DNA from 3 places in the Paenibacillus sp. MT124 genome. Region 1 is predicted to be linked to each of the others. Evidence: riboswitches for the same ligand, from Rfam matches in the RefSeq annotation. Region 1 holds a riboswitch; each other region holds the start of a gene.
The links. A riboswitch is a leader RNA that binds a small molecule or an ion and turns the genes downstream of it on or off. The one in region 1 is predicted to bind thiamine pyrophosphate.
Positions count from the first base shown of each region.

Region 2: linked by a shared signal. The riboswitch ahead of AC3RCI_RS17785 (thiamine phosphate synthase) and the one ahead of AC3RCI_RS04205 (ABC transporter ATP-binding protein) in region 1 are both predicted to bind thiamine pyrophosphate.
Region 3: linked by a shared signal. The riboswitch ahead of thiC (phosphomethylpyrimidine synthase ThiC) and the one ahead of AC3RCI_RS04205 (ABC transporter ATP-binding protein) in region 1 are both predicted to bind thiamine pyrophosphate.

Region 1 is NZ_CM179500.1:893,258-899,452, reverse strand. It holds gene AC3RCI_RS04225 (ECF transporter S component) at 1-16, opposite strand, end outside; gene AC3RCI_RS04220 (copper amine oxidase N-terminal domain-containing protein) at 500-1,453, shown strand; gene AC3RCI_RS04215 (pectate lyase) at 1,620-2,288, opposite strand; gene AC3RCI_RS04210 (radical SAM/SPASM domain-containing protein) at 2,636-3,511, opposite strand; TPP riboswitch at 3,714-3,816, shown strand; gene AC3RCI_RS04205 (ABC transporter ATP-binding protein) at 3,983-4,744, shown strand; gene AC3RCI_RS04200 (ABC transporter permease) at 4,731-5,543, shown strand; gene AC3RCI_RS04195 (ABC transporter substrate-binding protein) at 5,637-6,195, shown strand, end outside.
Region 2 is NZ_CM179500.1:3,959,311-3,965,505, reverse strand. It holds gene AC3RCI_RS17805 (hypothetical protein) at 1-190, shown strand, start outside; gene AC3RCI_RS17800 (hypothetical protein) at 187-738, shown strand; gene AC3RCI_RS17795 (hypothetical protein) at 725-1,720, shown strand; gene AC3RCI_RS17790 (ABC-F family ATP-binding cassette domain-containing protein) at 1,859-3,409, shown strand; TPP riboswitch at 3,518-3,627, shown strand; gene AC3RCI_RS17785 (thiamine phosphate synthase) at 3,873-4,499, shown strand; gene thiO (glycine oxidase ThiO) at 4,530-5,762, shown strand; gene thiS (sulfur carrier protein ThiS) at 5,759-5,962, shown strand; gene AC3RCI_RS17770 (thiazole synthase) at 5,966-6,195, shown strand, end outside.
Region 3 is NZ_CM179500.1:663,673-669,867, forward strand. It holds gene AC3RCI_RS03205 (lipoate--protein ligase family protein) at 1-311, shown strand, start outside; gene AC3RCI_RS03210 (hypothetical protein) at 382-606, shown strand; gene AC3RCI_RS03215 (Fe-Mn family superoxide dismutase) at 760-2,058, opposite strand; gene AC3RCI_RS03220 (alpha/beta hydrolase) at 2,218-3,246, opposite strand; gene AC3RCI_RS03225 (IclR family transcriptional regulator) at 3,608-4,351, shown strand; TPP riboswitch at 4,473-4,586, shown strand; gene thiC (phosphomethylpyrimidine synthase ThiC) at 4,940-6,195, shown strand, end outside.

The DNA.
Region 1 (6,195 bases):
GCACTGTTGTTGACATGTTCTCTACTTCCTTTCTCTGCTCCCCATGAGGTTATGAAATGAAAATAAAAAAAGCCTCCCCGGTTCCGGGAAAGCCTTACGCACAGTGTGAAATATCATGATTGAAGTAACTCAGAATAAAATGAAATCCGGTTCAAATCAAGAGGCAAGCCTGCTTCCGCTCGCATTTCGAGATCAACCGTCCCCATTTTCGTCCACCTAGTTACTTATCATGAATTCATGTTCTCTACGCTGGCATTACCCAGATCAGATATACGGTCAGCGGCATAAGGCCCCAATCTCAGCCCAACTTCATTGAGCTCCCGGTTCACTTTATTTCATTGCTACTAATGTACACCACATGGGTATTTGTGGCAATAACATATAAGTCGGACAAGGTTTCACACTGGAGAATTCCGTGTATAGAAAGGATGCCAATTCCATTAATATGAAACATTTAGGAGATATTAGCCGTCTATATACGGGAAAGGGGATTGATCATATGAATACAACCAACACAACCTGGCAGCAAAAAAAATGGAAATGGATCCTTGCCGCTTCGATCGTTACCGCAGGAACGGCACCTGCACTGATGTCTTCCCATGTAGTGGAAGCGGCAGCGATACACCAGCCTGCAGCCTATATTAACAATGTTCCTGCTGAATATGATGTGGTTATTCGCCAGGGAGTTACGTATGTGGCGCTCACTGAACTGAAATTTCTGGGTGACTATACTTTCGGGTACAACAACAAAACAAAACAAATTAGCATTAGTACAGGAAGCGACAAGTATGTACTCACCCCTAACAGCAAAACCATCAAGAAAAACGGCCATGCTGCAGCACTGTCCTCCGCTCCTATTCTGGTAAATGGCAAAGCCATGCTGCCACTTCGTGCAATCGGTGAAACCTTCGGTGCAGAAGTTCGATGGAATCAGGCTACCAAGGAAGCTTATATTTATACGCCAGATGTATCGATTATTAAGGAGTACAACAGTTCTGATCTGACTATCGCACGTGAGGCAGCACTCCGTCTTCCACGTTTTTCCGATTTAAAACAGGCACGCCTGGACATCCGTAATCCACTGGGTCCTGTCGACTCATCGGTGACTTACATTTTTGAAAAAGAGCAGAAGGACCGCTTTTTCGTCAACGAAGATAATGATCTCGTCAGTTACTACGAAATCAAAAATGGAGCTGCCCTGCTGAAATGGCAGGCCAACGTGAGCAGTGCAGCCGGAACTATCGGAGATCTGTTCTTCATCAAAACCAAAGCTGTAGCAGAAGCAGGGAAACGACCATCGGTAGCAGGCCAAACTCTTGTATCTTTTAAATACTCTCAGATGCTGGAAGAGACTTCCTATGAGGTCATGAACAAGTCTGGCTCCATTGATTCGGGTTCCATTGCCACGCAAAAAGACAAAATCATCGTTGCCGTTCCAGAAGAAAACGAATGACTACTGAGAAATCTCAGAGACATATAATATTTTCTAAACTCTTTTCATCTAGTTTTATGGCAAACACAAAAAGGCATCCTTGAGGGTGCCTTTTTGCGTAATGATATAGAAAAGGGTCTAAACAATGCAATTGTCCCCGGTCTATCTTTTCGTTGACATGCTATCCTTAATATTGCGTATTCCCCGATTGACTTGTTTTACCCGATGCGAATCCCTTGAACAGGGTAGGCACTTTGGAATAGCGGGTATTCGTTATTTTGCCGACCGTAGAGCTGCTGTCTGTTCGCAGAATGGAATCCTTCACATTGGAAATGTTGGAGCTGTCCACGTTCATGGTAACCGCGTAAGAGGTTCCCCCATTTTGTCGTACCAGCTTGCCGATATCATCTGCTCTGAAGTTTTTAATGTTAATTGTCCCCGAAGCGTTCATCTGGAACACCTTATCATATGCCTTGTATGCTGCTCCACCCGTAATATTAACGGTACCGGCGGATTTAAGCGTGAGTGCATCTTCACCGACATCATTCCAGGTCACATTCTGAATATTGCAGCTGCCATAACAATGGACGCCATCGGCTGCCGGTGCCTCGATCACTACATTTTTCAGTGTAGCTCCTGCCTCAAGACGAAAGATGGGTTTCTGGTTCTCGGCCTGACTGCCATCTCCCAATGTGTTTGGATCAGCGGCTACGCTTTTTCCTTTGCCATCATAAGTCTCACCTGCTTTGACAATGATCGTTGTCTTCACAATTTCGGGAGCAGCAGACACGGGTAATGCACCAAATACAGAAGCGACCAGACCTGCGGAGAGCAGCAGCGATAACATTTTTCTCATGCGTAAATCCTCCCTTATACGGATATATTGGTGTTCAAGCCAGCTTGTCTTCCCGGATCCCTTAAGAGGTGCACCTCTTTCCTGGACCCTACCCTGATCCTACCAAAACAGGAGTGTAATGATAATAATCATTAGATTAGATATCCAATTGTCGGCATGATACCTGCATTCTTCGCATTATTTGTCGATCCGTTCCGCGTGGAATGTGCTGATCTTAACTTTCGGTATGCTTCATTTACAGCTTGTAAAGACTGCAGGATTTTAGCCGAAAATTAAAAAAGACCACGTTATCTGTTTCCAGACAACATGATCTTAGGCAAGAACAATTCATTTTCCAGCTTATTTGACTAGGCTCCGAACCGCTGACGATATCCGCACTTCCGGCATAGTTCCTCCACAGCTTCCCGCTTGGAAAAACCATAAACCAGATTGTTCGCCCGCTCACCTTCGACAATCTCCGAGAAAGACTTCTCATGGACGTTACCGAGATTAATGACACCTTCGCCATCGAGGCAGCACGGAACAACCGTGCCATCCACAAGGACCGCCGCCTGACTGCGCAGCGCATGACAGAAGCCTTTGCCATCATCCTCTGGTGCATCCAGACTTGGCCACTGGAACTCATGGTCCTGGTTGAGATAGACATTCGGCGCAATTTTGACGCCGCTGCCTGGAACCACCTTTTCCTCAATGCGGAAATCCAGGTTGAACTCGCGCTCCAGTACCTCCAGTGTTTCCCGGTTCCGATTCATCTGGGCATTCGTGAAGTTATCCTGCGTCAGATTCCAGAGCCGGAACGAGATGATCACATTGTGCTTCACCGCTTCTCTCGCAAAGGACAAAATATTATTGAGGTATCCCTCACGGTCCGTCGATCCCTCGTGCCCGTCGAAGCTGTGCAGCGAGAAGTTCATTTGTCGCAACGCCGGTTTGCCAAGCAGCTTATGTTGGGTCTTGGGCAGCAATGTTCCGTTCGTTGTTATGTTTACCTTGAATCCCTTCTCGTGTGCGGAATCCAGTAACAAATCAATTTTGGGGTGAAGTAACGGCTCCCCTTTGACATGCAAATAAATGTGTTTGGTATGTGGCTTAATCTGATCCAATATATTGTTGAAGACTTCAGGGTCAATGAATCCTTTGGCACGCTTGGTCTGCGGACAGAAGCTGCATGCCAGGTTACATATGCTTGTAATTTCAATATATACTTTCTTGAACGTTTTCAACTCGGGGTCCCCATTCTGCTTAGGAGGGAGAACAGTCCCACCCTCATTTGTAATCCGGCCCATAGGTGCCATCACCATTATATCGGGTTAGGAAGCCAAGGTAAATCCGCGAATGGGTTTAACGTTTAACTTTTGTCACTAAGCCCTCTTTACATCTCGCGGGCACGTGATATATGCTGTGTACACAACTGCATATCTTGAACGATTGCACTAGGGGAGCCTTGCGGCTGAGACGAATGAACGTATTCGGACCCTTTGAACCTGATCTGGATCATACCAGCGGAGGGAAGTGGAGCGGACTTTCAGTTAACGGATTTTTTTCATATTCATATGAACATGAATGTCGGTTGAACTTAATAGGCCCACTCATTTCTCCGGAAATGGGCGGGCTTTTTCGCGTTTACATACAGATCGCATACAACGTGCATTTCCGTTCAGGCAGTTTTTATTCCAAGGGGGTCAAGGAACCAAATGAGCAACGATGTACAGATTGACAACATGACCTTCACTTTTCCGGATCAGAGACATTCCCCCGTCCTCTCCAATGTGTCGATGTGTGTAAAAAAGGGAGAATTCGTCTCGCTGATCGGCTCCAGCGGGTCGGGCAAGAGTACGCTCTTCAAGCTGCTGGCAGGCTTGCTTGAACCGACGGACGGCACGATCGAAATTGCTGGGGTGCCGCCAGGACAGCGACTTGGTCGAGTCGCCTACATGCCGCAGAAGGATTTGCTGTTATCCTGGCGGACGGTCATGGAGAACTGCCTGCTTCCATCGGAGCTTGCCCCGTGGAAGCAGGACAAGGTGAAGCTGCGCGCTGACATTATGGCCGGACTCGACAGATTCGGCTTATTTGGCTATGAGCATGCCTACCCGGACGAACTGTCCGGCGGCATGAAGCAGCGGGTTGCCCTGCTTCGCACGTTGTTGACGGGAGGACAGCTGATGCTGCTGGACGAGCCCTTCGGCGCACTCGATGCTATGACCAAGCGAGAGATGCATCGCTGGCTGCTTGAGTTGTGGGAAAGCCTCGGCAAAACGGTGCTGTTCATTACGCATGATATCGAAGAAGCCCTGTTATTAAGTGACCGGATTGTCCTTCTGACTCCTGGCGGTCGGCAGCTGCTGGACATGACGGTGCCTCTGCCCCGTCCGAGACATTCGGGCATGGTCTACGATCCGGACCTTATAAAGATGCGACAACGGTTGGAGGAACAACTACATGCGAAGCTTTAACGTCAGCAGATGGTTTGCCCGCTATGGCCTGTTCGCTGCGCTTCTCCTCCTGATGCTGGTCAGCTGGGAATGCATCGTGCGATTGGGCTGGGTCCCTTCTTTCATCATCCCTGCACCTACATCCATAGCGAGTTCTCTAGTTGAGCATCGGCATCTGCTCCTGGGAACCCATCTGCCTGCCACATTGATGGAGGTAGCAGTTGGCTTCGGCTTGTCCATCGTGGCCGGAAGCGCTTTGGCAGCAGGCATGCACCTCAGCCGTTCGATTGAAAAGGCGCTGTATCCCTTCATCGTAATCAGCCAGACGATTCCACTGATTGCCCTGTCTCCTGTGTTCATTCTGTGGTTTGGCTACACGCTCTGGAGCAAAGTCGCTGTGGTGTTTCTGATCGCGTTCTTCCCGATTGTGGTCAGCACCTATGATGGTCTCCGTCAAGGCGACCCGGAACAGCGCGAACTGCTGATGACCATGGGAGCAAGCAAGTGGGATCTGTTCCGCAAGCTTCAGGTACCTCTTGCGCTGCCCTCTTTCTTTTCAGGATTGAAGATGTCGGTGGTGTACTGCGTGGTCGGGGCAACCATTGGCGAATGGCTCGGAGGCAGCAAAGGACTTGGTTATTTCAGCCGCAGAATGTCCAGCAGCATGAATACCGATGCCATGTTTGCCTCCATTCTGCTGTTATCCCTGCTGGGCATCGGTCTGTTCGTGCTTATTGCCTGGCTGGAGCGAGTCCTCGGATTGAAGCGGAATGCAGACCATGCACGAAGAGGAAAGTCGATAAAAAAGCAATCGCAATGAGATAACAAAGTGCTGCTCCTTCCTGTCGATCTCTTTGGAACATATCAGCGATTGGAACCAAACAAAAATGAACGAAACGAGGCCCATTTATCCATGAGAAAAAAGAAACTCATTCACACTCTGCTTCCTGCCCTCATCTGTTTATTACTGATCGGCAGCGGTTGTGGCAATACGGGTGCGAACCCATCATCGTCCGATTCCCAGGTACAGGGCAAAGATTCAACATCAACCGAATCGTCGTCTGGTGACCATGATTCATTGTCCATCATGCTCGACTGGTATCCAAACGCTGTCCATTCCTTTATCTACGCAGCGCAGGAGAATGGATATTTCGCAGACCAAGGTCTCGATGTGGATATTCAGATGCCTGCCGATACGAATGATGCGCTCAAACTTGTTGCTGCTGGCAAAGTGGACCTGGCGCTGAGCTACCAGCCGCAAATTTTGCTAGCCCGTGGAGAAGGCATTCCCGTACGATCCATTGCCGCTGTCGTTCGGCATCCACTCGTTCATCTGCTGACGGAAACGGAGGGGAAGGTGAACTCACCCAAAGATCTTGAAGGACTGACGGTAGGGTATTCCTCCGTTCCCCTATATGAAGCCATGGTGCGTACGATGATGAGTCAGGATGGCGGCGATCCAGACCGCATGA
Region 2 (6,195 bases), 3.1 Mb from region 1:
GGTTAGACAAATGACGGGTACAGCGGTGGAAGTGCAGGTTGACGGGAAAAAGTATACGATAGACCCGCTTATCAACCGAAGTGCGACCATACCTGTTCACGTGTCCGCTTCCTATAAACCGGAGTTTATGAGAGATGATAGCGGGGAATTGCTTCGAATTGCATTTTGGAGGGAGGCCAGTATCAATTGATAAATGCTGTATCCAAGCTGCTAGCAGTTATGCTGGCAGTACTTCTGCTATATGTATATCCGACTGCGGAAACGGCAGATCGACAAGACGATATAGCGCGAATGGTCACATATCAGACGGTTACCCGCTTTGTGGATTCAGTCAGAACGAAAGGTTACATTTCTCCTGGGATGTATGCCGAATTTGAAGAACAGCTGGCGCGAACAGGCAATGTTTATGATATTTCCATGGAGCATCTGCACAAAAAATATGTTCCTCATTACACGGATCCGATGGATCAAGGTACATTTACAGGAACATATGAGACGGTACAGGATGCATATTACTCAGCGCAAATTTTAGAAAAAATGTTCCCTGTCTCGGGCGCGTACGCAGCCGATGATCCGCTTCGTAGATACACGCTGACCGTGGGTGACTTTTTCACGATTACACTTAAAAATACCAATCGGACATCAGCCATGCTGATTCGCGAGTGGCTGAATGGTACGGCTCCTGCGGCAGCAGTGTTTACCACTTATGGAGGCATGGTTCTCAATGAAGATTACTGATTTGTCCATTGTGTTTGTTCTCGTATTTCTACCCTTTTTTTGGATGGTTTCTCGGAATACCCATGATGCGGATGAAGTTCAGCTTCTTAATCAAAGGTATAGATCAGCCCTCCAAACAGCTGTATTGGACGCGGGAAACGTAATGCATCAGAATGAGAAGCAAAACAGTGAAGCAGGATATGATTCCACCAAATTCGTAAAGGCAGATAAGGAACTGGCGCTTCAGACATTCACTCAGACGATGGCCTTAAATATGGGCATACATGACGATCCAGAGGCAATACAAGCACTGTTTGATTACATACCGGCCATAGTTGTACTGGATTACGATGGTTATTATATCTTAGCTAAGGAAGCGGAGATGACTGGTGAGATTGATGATTCGTACCACCAGGTATGGAGTCCTAAAATGCCTTATACATATTCAGATTCAGACGGCAGCAGCATTAATTTTACACTTGACGGTTATGTTTATGCTTATGATGCCGTTCAGGGTAAATGGATTGAAGGTTTTCAAAGGGAACTCGCTTCGACTAGTGGAATTCCATTGCTGCAAAATTCAGATTCGTTTGAGCAGGTCAGACAAACTCGCATCGTCATGAGCGTACAGGAGAATCTCGCTGAAGTCATTAATCGGCATAATGAGTTTGCAAGAAGAAACGGGATATCCTATACGTTTACCTTGCCTCTTATTTCTCAGGAGGATTGGTACAATACGATTAATGATACGGGGATCATGGCCTTTATTCAAGGCTTGCCTGTAGGGATCCAGAAGGTAAACACCTATGCCATCGGTGGAGGAAGGTTGGTTAAAAGAACAGCAGTCATTGGAGGGATAGAACCTTCTACCGGCATAAAGTATTATTATCCAGCAACTTGTAAGAATAACTTCCGAGCTGAAGAAGTTTTTACCGATGCGAAGCAGGCCGCGGCGGCGGGGTATTTTGAGGGGAATTGTTTCATAAACAAGGTTGTTCACTAAGTAAGACTGCTGCGCTTACTACATTGCTTTCAGAAAAGGCAGGTCCTGTGCTAAAATAGGGTTTCAGTTCAGAACTTGACCGGTATCAACAATACCGAATAAAAAGTAATGTTAAATAGATAGGAGCAACCTCATCTCATGAGTTTATTGTCAGTGGAGAACGTCAGTCACAATTTTGGTGACCGCACGTTATTTAAAAATGTATCTTTTCGTTTACTTGCAGGAGAGCGTGTAGGCTTGGTCGGAGCAAATGGTGTAGGAAAGTCCACTTTAATGAACATTTTGACCGGAAAATTGCTGAAAGACAGCGGGAAAGTAGAGTGGACACCAAAAGTCCGTTACGGATATTTGGATCAGCATACCAAGCTGACTCCGGGCAAAACAATCCGCGACGTTTTAAAAGATGCCTTCCTTCCCCTGCTTGAACTGGAAAAAGAAATGATGGCCATTACAGACCAGATGGCTGATGCAGACCCAGACCAGCTTGAAAAACTGCTGGAAGAAATGGGTGAAATCCAGGAGCAGCTTGAGCAGGGCGATTTTTATTTGATTGATGTAAAAGTGGAAGAAATGGCGAATGGCCTCGGATTATCCGCTATTGGGCTTGATCGTGACGTCGCTGCTCTAAGCGGGGGACAACGGACCAAAGTATTGCTCGCCAAGTTGTTGCTCGAGAAACCGACGGCTCTTTTGCTGGACGAGCCAACAAACTACCTGGACGTGGAGCACATTGAATGGTTAACGCGATATTTGAAAGATTACCCTTATGCATTCATCCTGATTTCACATGATACGGAGTTCATGAATGAAGTCGTTAACGTCATTTATCATCTGGAATTTGCTAAATTGACGCGTTATGCTGCCAACTACAATAAGTTTCTTGAAATGGCCGATATGCAAAAAGCACAACATATCGACGCTTATGAGAAACAGCAGGAATATATTAAGAAACAGGAAGATTTCATTCAGCGTAACAAGGCAAGAGCCTCCACTTCCGGACGTGCCAAAAGCCGTGAGAAACAGCTGGGCAAGATTGAACGAATTGATCGCCCGGATGAAGCAGCAAAGCCGACATTTAAATTCAAAGATGCCCGTGCCAGCAGCAAAACAGTATTCGAGGGAATTGATTTCGAGATTGGTTATTCCTACCCTTTGCTGCCTAAGATGACAATGACCATTGAACGTGGTGAGAAAATAGCCATTGTTGGATGTAACGGTGTAGGTAAGTCGACACTTCTTAAAACCATATTGGGCAAAATCCCGCCGATCAGCGGTAAAACGTTCCTGGGGGATTATCTGGAAACGGCTTACTTTGAACAAGAAGTTCGGGCTGGTAACATTACCCCAATTGAAGATGTGTGGAACGAATTCTCCCATCTAACTCAGAATGAAGTACGCGGGCATCTGGCCCGCTGTGGTTTGAAAAACGAGCATATCACTCGTCCGCTGAGTGCACTTAGTGGGGGAGAACAAGCGAAAGTTCGCTTGTGCAAGCTTCTGATGCGTGAAAGCAACTGGATCCTGTTTGATGAACCGACAAACCACTTGGATGTAACAGCAAAAGCGGAGCTAAAACGAGCTTTACAAGAGTTTAAAGGTACAGTGCTGCTCGTTTCGCATGAACCTGAATTTTATCAGGATTGGGTCACCAAGACATGGGACGTTGAAGCCTGGTCTGAGAAAAACTAGTTGTTGCGGAGCAATCTAGTGCTCTACAATCAAAACATTCAGCCACATGAGTTTGAAAATCAACGGTGACAAAAAAAGGTGACTATGGTAACATAGGCTACAACTTCATACGATCACTAGGGGGGCCGCTCGATGCGGCTGAGATGGAATAATGCGATTCCGGACCCTTTGCACCTGATCTGGATTATACCAGCGTAGGGAAGTGGCGCGTTTTAGTTAATGATATGGGCAAATTAATATTCGATTTTGTAGCGAATGTGAATGCTCACAAGTGGAACATGAAGGTATCTCGTATATATCAGGGCTATGATTTAATAGCTTGTATACCTGACAACTGGCATGTGAAGCTCATTTAACTAACTGGACATGTTATCGCGGCCACTCCCTACGGGAGTGGCTTTTTTGTGCTTACATATTGTGACGGCAAGGAAGGTGAAACCAAACGGATACCTTTAAAAAACCTGTGAAATCACTATCGTTTGAACTGCATGCTGTTTCACCAGGGGTAGGGGATCAACAACGTTTTCTGAAGATTGCAGCGGATGCATGGCCTTGGCTTGACTATATCCACATCCGGGAAAAACATCTAACCACCGAACAAAAAATTCAATGGGCTCACAGTTTGCTGAACGCAGGAATTCCATCTGACAGGATCGTAATCAATGGTCTATGTGAGCTGAATAAGTTGGAGAAACATGTTTTCATTGAGAGGATTCATTGGGGTCAGTCCGATATGGCGACTACTCAAGGCAGCAGCCTGAACAAATGCGATCGACTTCGTCTCGGTATCTCTGTTCACTCTCTTCACGAAGCTAGAGCAGCTGAAGAACGGGGAGCGGATTATCTCTTTTATGGTCATGTATTTTCCTCCAGCAGTAAACCTGGGATCAAGCCGAGAGGGATAGATGCACTGTCTGAAATATGCTCAGCTGTTTCCATTCCCGTAATTGCCATTGGCGGAATTGAACCGGCAAACATAGCTGCTGTACGTGCAGCCGGAGCAAATGGTGCGGCAGTAATATCTTCGATCTGGACCAGTGATAATCCGGAAAGTGCGGCAGCAGCCTTGAGGTGGGCTATTGAACGATAGAAAGAAAGAATGAATAACGGAGGTGAATGATTGAACGGAGAAGCAAGAGGCCGAAGACGAAGTGGCAGCCTTTACCGAAATGGAGCAGCTTGTACGACCCAAATACGTGGAAATATTCGTGGCAAGCTTCATGCGGAAACTATTATTGTGGGAGGCGGCGTTATAGGTTGTGCCATCGCGTATGAGCTAGCTTCACGAGGTAAAGAAGTGATTTTAATCGAGCGTGTGCGTATTGCAAGTGAGACATCTTCTGCGGCAGCGGGCATGTTAGCTGCAGACAGCGAGACGTTTCATACTACTGTGATGTCAAAGCTAGCATATGAAAGTAGAAAACGACTGTATCAGCAAAAAGAACAGCTTGAACTACTAAGCGGCATTGAAATTGGCCTGCAGCAGAGTGGATTTATTACACCATTTCGGAATGAAGCCGAGATGAAAACGTATAGCGATTCGAGAAGAAGTACAGTTTTGCCTACAGAGCAAATGTGGTGGGATCATTCAAAGCTTCAACGTGAAGCCCCATGGATAAGCAAGGAAACTTTCGGGGCTCTATATAGGGCTTCAGAAAGTGAACTTCTCCCTGTCAATTTGGCACGTGCCTATGCGGGAGCAGCTCAAACAATGGGAGCTAAAGTAATCGAAGGTGTACACAATGTTAGTCTAACTGCGGATTCGAGTGGAATCCAGGGTGTGGAAACGTCGATTGGAAGATTAACGTGTAAACATGTGGTTATCACAGCTGGATTACAAGGTGGAGATATGTTGAAGCAGGTGGGTCTTAACCTGCCCACTCTTCCCGTAAAAGGTGAAATTGCAGCAATACAATTTCCGAAACATGATGCAGATTACAGACCTGACAAGACGGTTTATGCAGATAATGTATACATTGTCCCCAAAGCAAACGGCGAAGTTTGGATCGGAGCTACCAGTTTACCGGGACGCTCAGATCGAGAAGTTACTGTTGAAGGCATCCAAAAGCTGCTTGCATCCGCAGCAGGGTGGGTCCCTCGAATACAGCAAGCCCAGTTTATCCGTGCCTGGGCAGGGGTTCGACCATCAACCCCTGACGGTTTGCCTTATCTGGGAGCTTGTAAAAGCATACCCGGGTTATATACCGCGTTTGGACATTACAGAAACGGCATCTTACTGAGTGCAATTACCGGCAGCCTGATGGCTGATTTGATGGCTGGCCATTCTTCGGAGGAGCTTGGCATTGATGAATTGCGTCCAGAGCGTTTGAGCAGAAAGGAGATTATGCAGTGAACATCATCGTAAACGGGCAGAGCATGAACATTGACGACGATTTGAATCATGTGGATCAGTTGCTGCAATCCTTTAATTTGCAGGTGAAAACTGTGGTGGTTGAGTTAAATCGTCAGATTTTGATGAGGGAACACCATGCATCCACCGTATTAAGAGACGGAGACCGAATTGAGATCGTACATTTTGTGGGAGGCGGTTAAAACATGCTGAAGATAGGACACCATTCATTTCATTCTAGATTGTTGTTGGGTACGGGCAAATTTGACGATTTGGATGTACAGAGTCAAGCGGTAGAAGCGTCAGGAACCGAAGTGTTGACTTTTGCCGTTCGACGTTTGAACTTGGAAGATCGGGATAAACGCCACTTCCTGGATACACTCGATTTGAAGCGATTCACTTTACTCCCTAACACCGCGGGTGCTTCCACGGCAGA
Region 3 (6,195 bases), 230 kb from region 1:
GGCAGGCCAAGGCGTATATTATAACGGCTTTTATTATCGTCGAAGGGCAAGGAGACAAGCTGGCGGCAGATGTACGCAAGTTCTATCAGCATGCAGCAGACGGCCTGCAGGAAGGGTATCCCGATGTTCGTCCGGGCACCATGGCGAGTCTTCAAGAGCTCGCAGGAGTGCCTTCTGCAGCAGCTTACACCGCTTCCTTGGTCCGTACGCTTCGTAATCGATACCCTATGGCTGAGACTGACCACGTATTGTCCGTTGATCGAGAGGCAGTCAGGCAGACGGCAGAGCAGATGAAACTGCGCTACGATTAGTATCGTTCGAGAACACTTGGAATTGGTTAATAGAGATGATATGATGTGATTTCGGAAGGAGAGTGCCAAGATGGAAACATTAAGATATACATTTGAATATGAGGTTGTTTCTTCAGGCGAGAAGTCTGAATTCAGCCAAATGGCAACAAGCAAGGAAGAAGCTGCGGCTTTGATCGTTGCACGTATTGCCGACCTGGAGTTCACGGGTGAGGAAGATATCAAGCTGGGGGATCTGATTGCCATCAGCAAACAGGTTGGGGACAACTATGTTGCGTGCGAGGGCTGTGCTTCCTAGTCTAGCATGACGCGTCATTGACCTTATCTAAATACAAGCAAGTCTTCTTGAATCAAGAGGCTTGCTTTTTTTATTGCAAATGAAGAAGAGATATCTGGCAGTCTACCGGCTGGAGATATCTCTTTTCTCTTGTTCCCTTTTCCCTTTTCGTTTCTAGTAGGGTGGCCACAACAGCTTGCGTGCCGTTTCATAACGTTCAGCCACCGCAGGCCAATAGACGACATTCCACCAGTCCTCGATATATTTCTTGCGCTCATTCTGATGCTTCAGATAGTAGGCATGCTCCCATACATCCAGCGGCAGGAGAGGTACGATGTCGGACTGGGACAGGTTCTGGTGCTTCTCCGCCTGTAAAATCTCCAAACGGTGAGCCCGTGGACTCCAGACAAGGAGAGCCCAGCCGCTGCCTTCCACTTTGTTAGCGGCTTCAGTGAATTGATTTTTGAATGCCTCATAACTGCCAAAATCCCGTTTGATCTGTTCAGCAAGTAATCCGGAAGGTTTGCCGCCGCCTCTGGGATTCATGATCGTCCAGAAGATCGTATGAAGGTAGTGGCCTGCACCATTGAAGGCAAGTTCTCGTTCCCAATGTTTGACGAGTTCGAAATTATTTTTTTTACGTGATTCTGCCAGTTTCTTCTCGGCTGTATTGAGTCCGTCCACATAGGATTGATGGTGCTTATCGTGATGAATGCGCATCGTCATTTCGTCAATATGTGGTTCGAGTGCGTTGTAGGCATAGGGCAGAGGAGGCAGCGTGTGTCCTCCAATCGGAACAGGTCTCTCCTTCACAGGAGGTGTAGAAGGCAAGGTGATGCTCTCTGTAGTACCGGAAGATGGCGATAGACCGGAGACCTCTGAAGACTGGACCTGTGAAGAAGAAGATGAAGGTGCGGGAGCTGACGGAGCGTTAGTTTTTCCAGCCATGGATGATGGCTCCTCCGCTGCTTCACGCTCGGTGCGTCCTGACAATTGAACATACTTATCCAAAGAAAAGGGAGCATCACTTGCCGAATCTCGCATGATTCCAGGCTGAATCAAGGTATCGAGTACACCGAGGAAATACTCCGATTCGCGGATAAAGTGCAGAATGACTGCCTTAGCGAGCGGGACAGCTTGCACGGCGGCACTTTGCTCAAGCAGGACGTACAGCTGCCTGATGAATTCCCGCGATTGTGAACGTGCAGAGGAGACAAGCTGTTCTACGCTTCCGATGATGTAAGGGGCAGGGGGATGGGTTCCGGGTAACAGTTGTTTCAACAGCTGGTTGGCTACCTTCTCGGTATTTTCAAACGTCACTGCCCATTCTTCAAGCAGCTTCACATAAGTGGGCTCCAGATCGGGAACCAGTGCCCGAATAACGAGCGTATGCTCTTTCTCCTGCTCCTTCCAGAACCTGATCTCCTCCAGAATGCGGAGAGGCAGCAAGGGTCCATAGCCAGACCAATTCATATGCGGCAAACCTCCATTCAATTAAAATGTCATATCGGCCTTCAAGGGATAGGGTGTGATTAACCTTTTATAATCGTCCCAAAAGTATATTCACCTGCCATGTTGTCCTATGTGTGCATAAAAAAAGAGCCCCATAGGGGCTCTGATCACCGGAAGATTTTATTCTCCTCCGGCATTGGTATTTTCCACATCGTCGCTGCTTGTTTTCGTCACATGACTCAGGAACGTAGAGACACGGCGGAGATACTCCTTCGGATGTTCCCTGAAGATCAGCTCATGATGCGCGTCCTGTACGATCCATTCCTCTGAGTAGGTGTTCGTCTGGTTGGCGGCGAGAAGCTCGGCGATCGGATATGGAGCCTTCTCATCCTCCGTCCCGTGAATGAAGAAGATGGGGAACGGATAGTCTTTCTTTTTGACTTCCTGATACGGAATCTGCTGTAATCCGGTGCCATTCAGAACCGGGAATAACAGATTCATGATCTGCAAAGTGGGTTGTCGCGGCAGATCGATCTGATTATGAATGTTGTGATACAGCGTATCCGGCTCCAGCAGGAAAGTGCTGTCGAGAATCATGGCATCCACGTTCTCGGTGAGCAGCCCCGTCTGTAATGCTGTGCCTGCGCCCATCGAGAATCCCCAGACGACAAGCTCCTGAGCACCGCGCTGCTTGGCGAACTGAATGGCACCAAGCAATTGCTGGGACTCGGCTTTGCCCCCTGTAGCGACTGCCTTGTTCACCTGAGAGGCGAAACCATAGTCAAACATCACTACATTGAACCCGAGCTGGTGGGCATAGTGAGCCAGGTCATACATGGGAACCCAGGTTTCCTCCCGATTGGCCCCATATCCATGACTGAAGATGATGGTTTTGTTGACATCCGTGTCTGCGGGGATATACCAGCCCTGCATCGTACGGCTGCCATCTGCTGCCGGGAACGTGATATCCTCGTACTTCATGTTCTTGGCCTGCATTGGATTGGAGAACACGGGAGCTACGGTCGGGTTGGATAGTACCCAGGCAATATAGCCGTGTAAGGCAATGAAGCAAAAGAGCAGAAAAAATACAACGGAGAGCAGCAACGCTACGATAATATGTTTGAACCGGATCAGCCTCGGTGATAACGAAGAAGGCAGATCGGACACTTTCGTTTGCAGCGGGGCTTCGCTCTGGGATGTCGGAAACATGATTGCCCCTCCTTATTCAGATCAATTGAAGATAACAACGAGTTCAGATCAGATCATATGGCTTGATGTCCTTGCTTGCCTATGCAGCAAAGTCTTGCTTTTATATCTTTATCGTATGTTTCCATATAGTCAAAGTCAATTGATTGGAGGCATTTGTTACGCAATTGTTATATAGTCCGAAAGATATATGGGTAACATTTCCTGATGGTGCAAATTGCAGGGGATTTAGTCTTATAAAAAGAAAATATATACACTTCATATCGTCATGATTTGGCTCATTTTGGTTTACAGATGAGATTGTTTCTCATATAATTTATGTAACCAAGTTTCATGTGATGAAACATGAGGAGGGCATTATGCCATGGAAGACCGCAAATTAACCGTCCGGGCTGTGGAACGGGCGCTGGATATATTATTATGTTTTACCACACGCAGCGATCTTGGACTCACAGAAATTGCGAGCCAGATTGGTTTGCACAAAAGTACGGTTCATCGTCTGATGGCGACGCTGGAGGAGAAGGGCTTCGTCATTCGCGATGCGGCCACTGAGAAATACAGGCTCGGCATTCGAATCTGGGAGCTGTCTGCTCATATGTCCCGCAGTGATGATCCTGCCATTTTGCTGCTTCCTGCAATGGAGCGGCTCAGAGATCGTTTGGGAGAAACGGTCAGTCTGTACCTGCGGGATGGCAGTGAGCGTATCCGTATTCAGGCTGTTCAGAGTGATCAGGCCATCCGGCGGGTGGCTCCGGTTGGCGTACGTCTTCCTCTATCCGTAGGGGCATCCAGCAAGGTACTCATGGCATTTGCGACGGAAGAAGATAGGGAGGAACTGATGAATGGCCCTGAATGGCCCGTATTTATCGATCCCGAAGTTTATCTGGCTCAGATGGGCGATATTCGGGAGAATGGATATGCGACCAGCTACGAAGAACGTGAGCCTGGAGCGGCTGCAGTATCGGTTCCTATTATGGATCGAAAGGGGAATATTGCTGCTGCACTATCCGTATCGGGTCCCGTTAGCCGCCTGTCCCAGGAAACTTTGCACGAATATGCACCTGTACTGAAGGAAGCAGCCGCGCAGATGGGCCTCATGTTGTCCTGATCCGGCGTTTCTGGAAGAAAGAGGGTTGTATTTCTGACTGGCTTGCGCTAGTCTGTAATGGACAGCCCAGCGGGGCTGGAATGAATTGAATATGGAACTGCGGTACACATACCGCAACTGTTAACGTTACTGGGGGAGTCCGAATTGTCCGGACTGAGACGGGATCGCATGAGATTCCGGACCCTTTGCACCTGATCTGGATCATACCAGCGTAGGGAAGTAATCGGCGATACAACCACGAACACTGCATAATCCAGCCTTTGGCATGTCTCCACTTGAGGGAGCTTGGCATCAGGCTTGTTATGGGGTGATGGACATAGGCCGGTTCCCTCGGGAACCGGCTTTTTTATATACAGTGTCAAGCGATCATCCGCAGCAGAGGTGGTTACCTTCTTTTGCGGGAGAGCTGGAGTAGGGTATAACCCAATTATGCCTGTGCCAGATTCTGTCTGCGCTATGCCGCTGTAATGTTCTTTCTTTGGAAGTTGGCCGCTCTTTTCTTGCCTATGCGTGGATGATATGGAACGGGTGCACGAGCGATCAAACTGGCCCATCCATGGGACGACCAACGAGGAGGAAGAGGTAGCGATGAACACAAACAACAGAACAACGGCACAGGAACATTCAGGACAGGGGTTGGAAAAGGGAACAGTAGCGGCCGGACGGGTTCAACCGTTTCCCGGCAGCCGCAAAGTTTACATTCAGGGCTCACGGCCGGACATTGCTGTACCGGAGCGTGAAATTGCCCTTCATGACACGAATACACCCCAAGGGGTGGAGCATAACGAGCCGCTGCGCGTGTACGATACGAGCGGCCCTATGACGGACCCTGGATTTCACGCCGATATCCGGGCAGGCCTGCCAGCTTTGCGTGCACGCTGGATCACAGAACGAAACGATGTAGAGGCGTACCAGGGACGTACCGTCAAACCGGAGGATAACGGATTGAAGCCTGGAGGGAAGAGAACCGGAGCTGAAGAATATCCAGGCCTCCGCGGCAAACCGCTCCGTGCACAATCCGGACGCTGTGTCACCCAAATGCACTATGCGAGGCAGGGCATCATTACGCCTGAGATGGAGTTTGCAGCTATTCGTGAAGGCGTGGAGCCGGAATTCGTCCGGCAGGAGCTGGCGAGCGGCAGGGCCATTCTGCCATCCAATATTAATCATCCAGAGAGCGAACCGATGCTGATCGGACGTCACTTCCACGTGAAGATCAACGCGAATATTGGCAACTCTGCCGTATCCTCTTCGATTGAAGAAGAAGTGGAGAAAATGACTTGGGCGGTACGCTGGGGGGCCGATACGGTAATGGATCTTTCCACGGGCAAGGATATCCATACCACCCGGGAATGGATCATCCGCAATTCTCCGGTACCAATCGGGACGGTGCCGCTGTATCAGGCGCTGGAGAAGGTGAATGGCGAAGCCGAGGCACTCACCTGGGAGTTGTACCGGGATACGCTCATTGAGCAGGCAGAGCAGGGTGTGGATTACTTTACGATCCATGCAGGCGTACTGCTGCGTTACATACCGATGACAGCCAAACGGATGACCGGCATTGTATCCAGAGGTGGTTCCATTATGGCGGCATGGTGCCTTGCACACCATCAGGAGAACTTTTTGTACACGCATTTTGAGGAAATCTGTGAAATCATGAAAAGGTATGATGTAGCCTTCTCTCTCGGGGATGGACTCCGCCCGGGCAGCATCTATGATGCCAATGATGAAGCCCAGATGGCTGAACTTGCTACGCTTGGTGAACTGACACAGATTGCGTGGAAGCATGATGTGCAGGTGATGATTGAGGGGCCAGGACATGTGCCGATGCACAAGATTAAGGA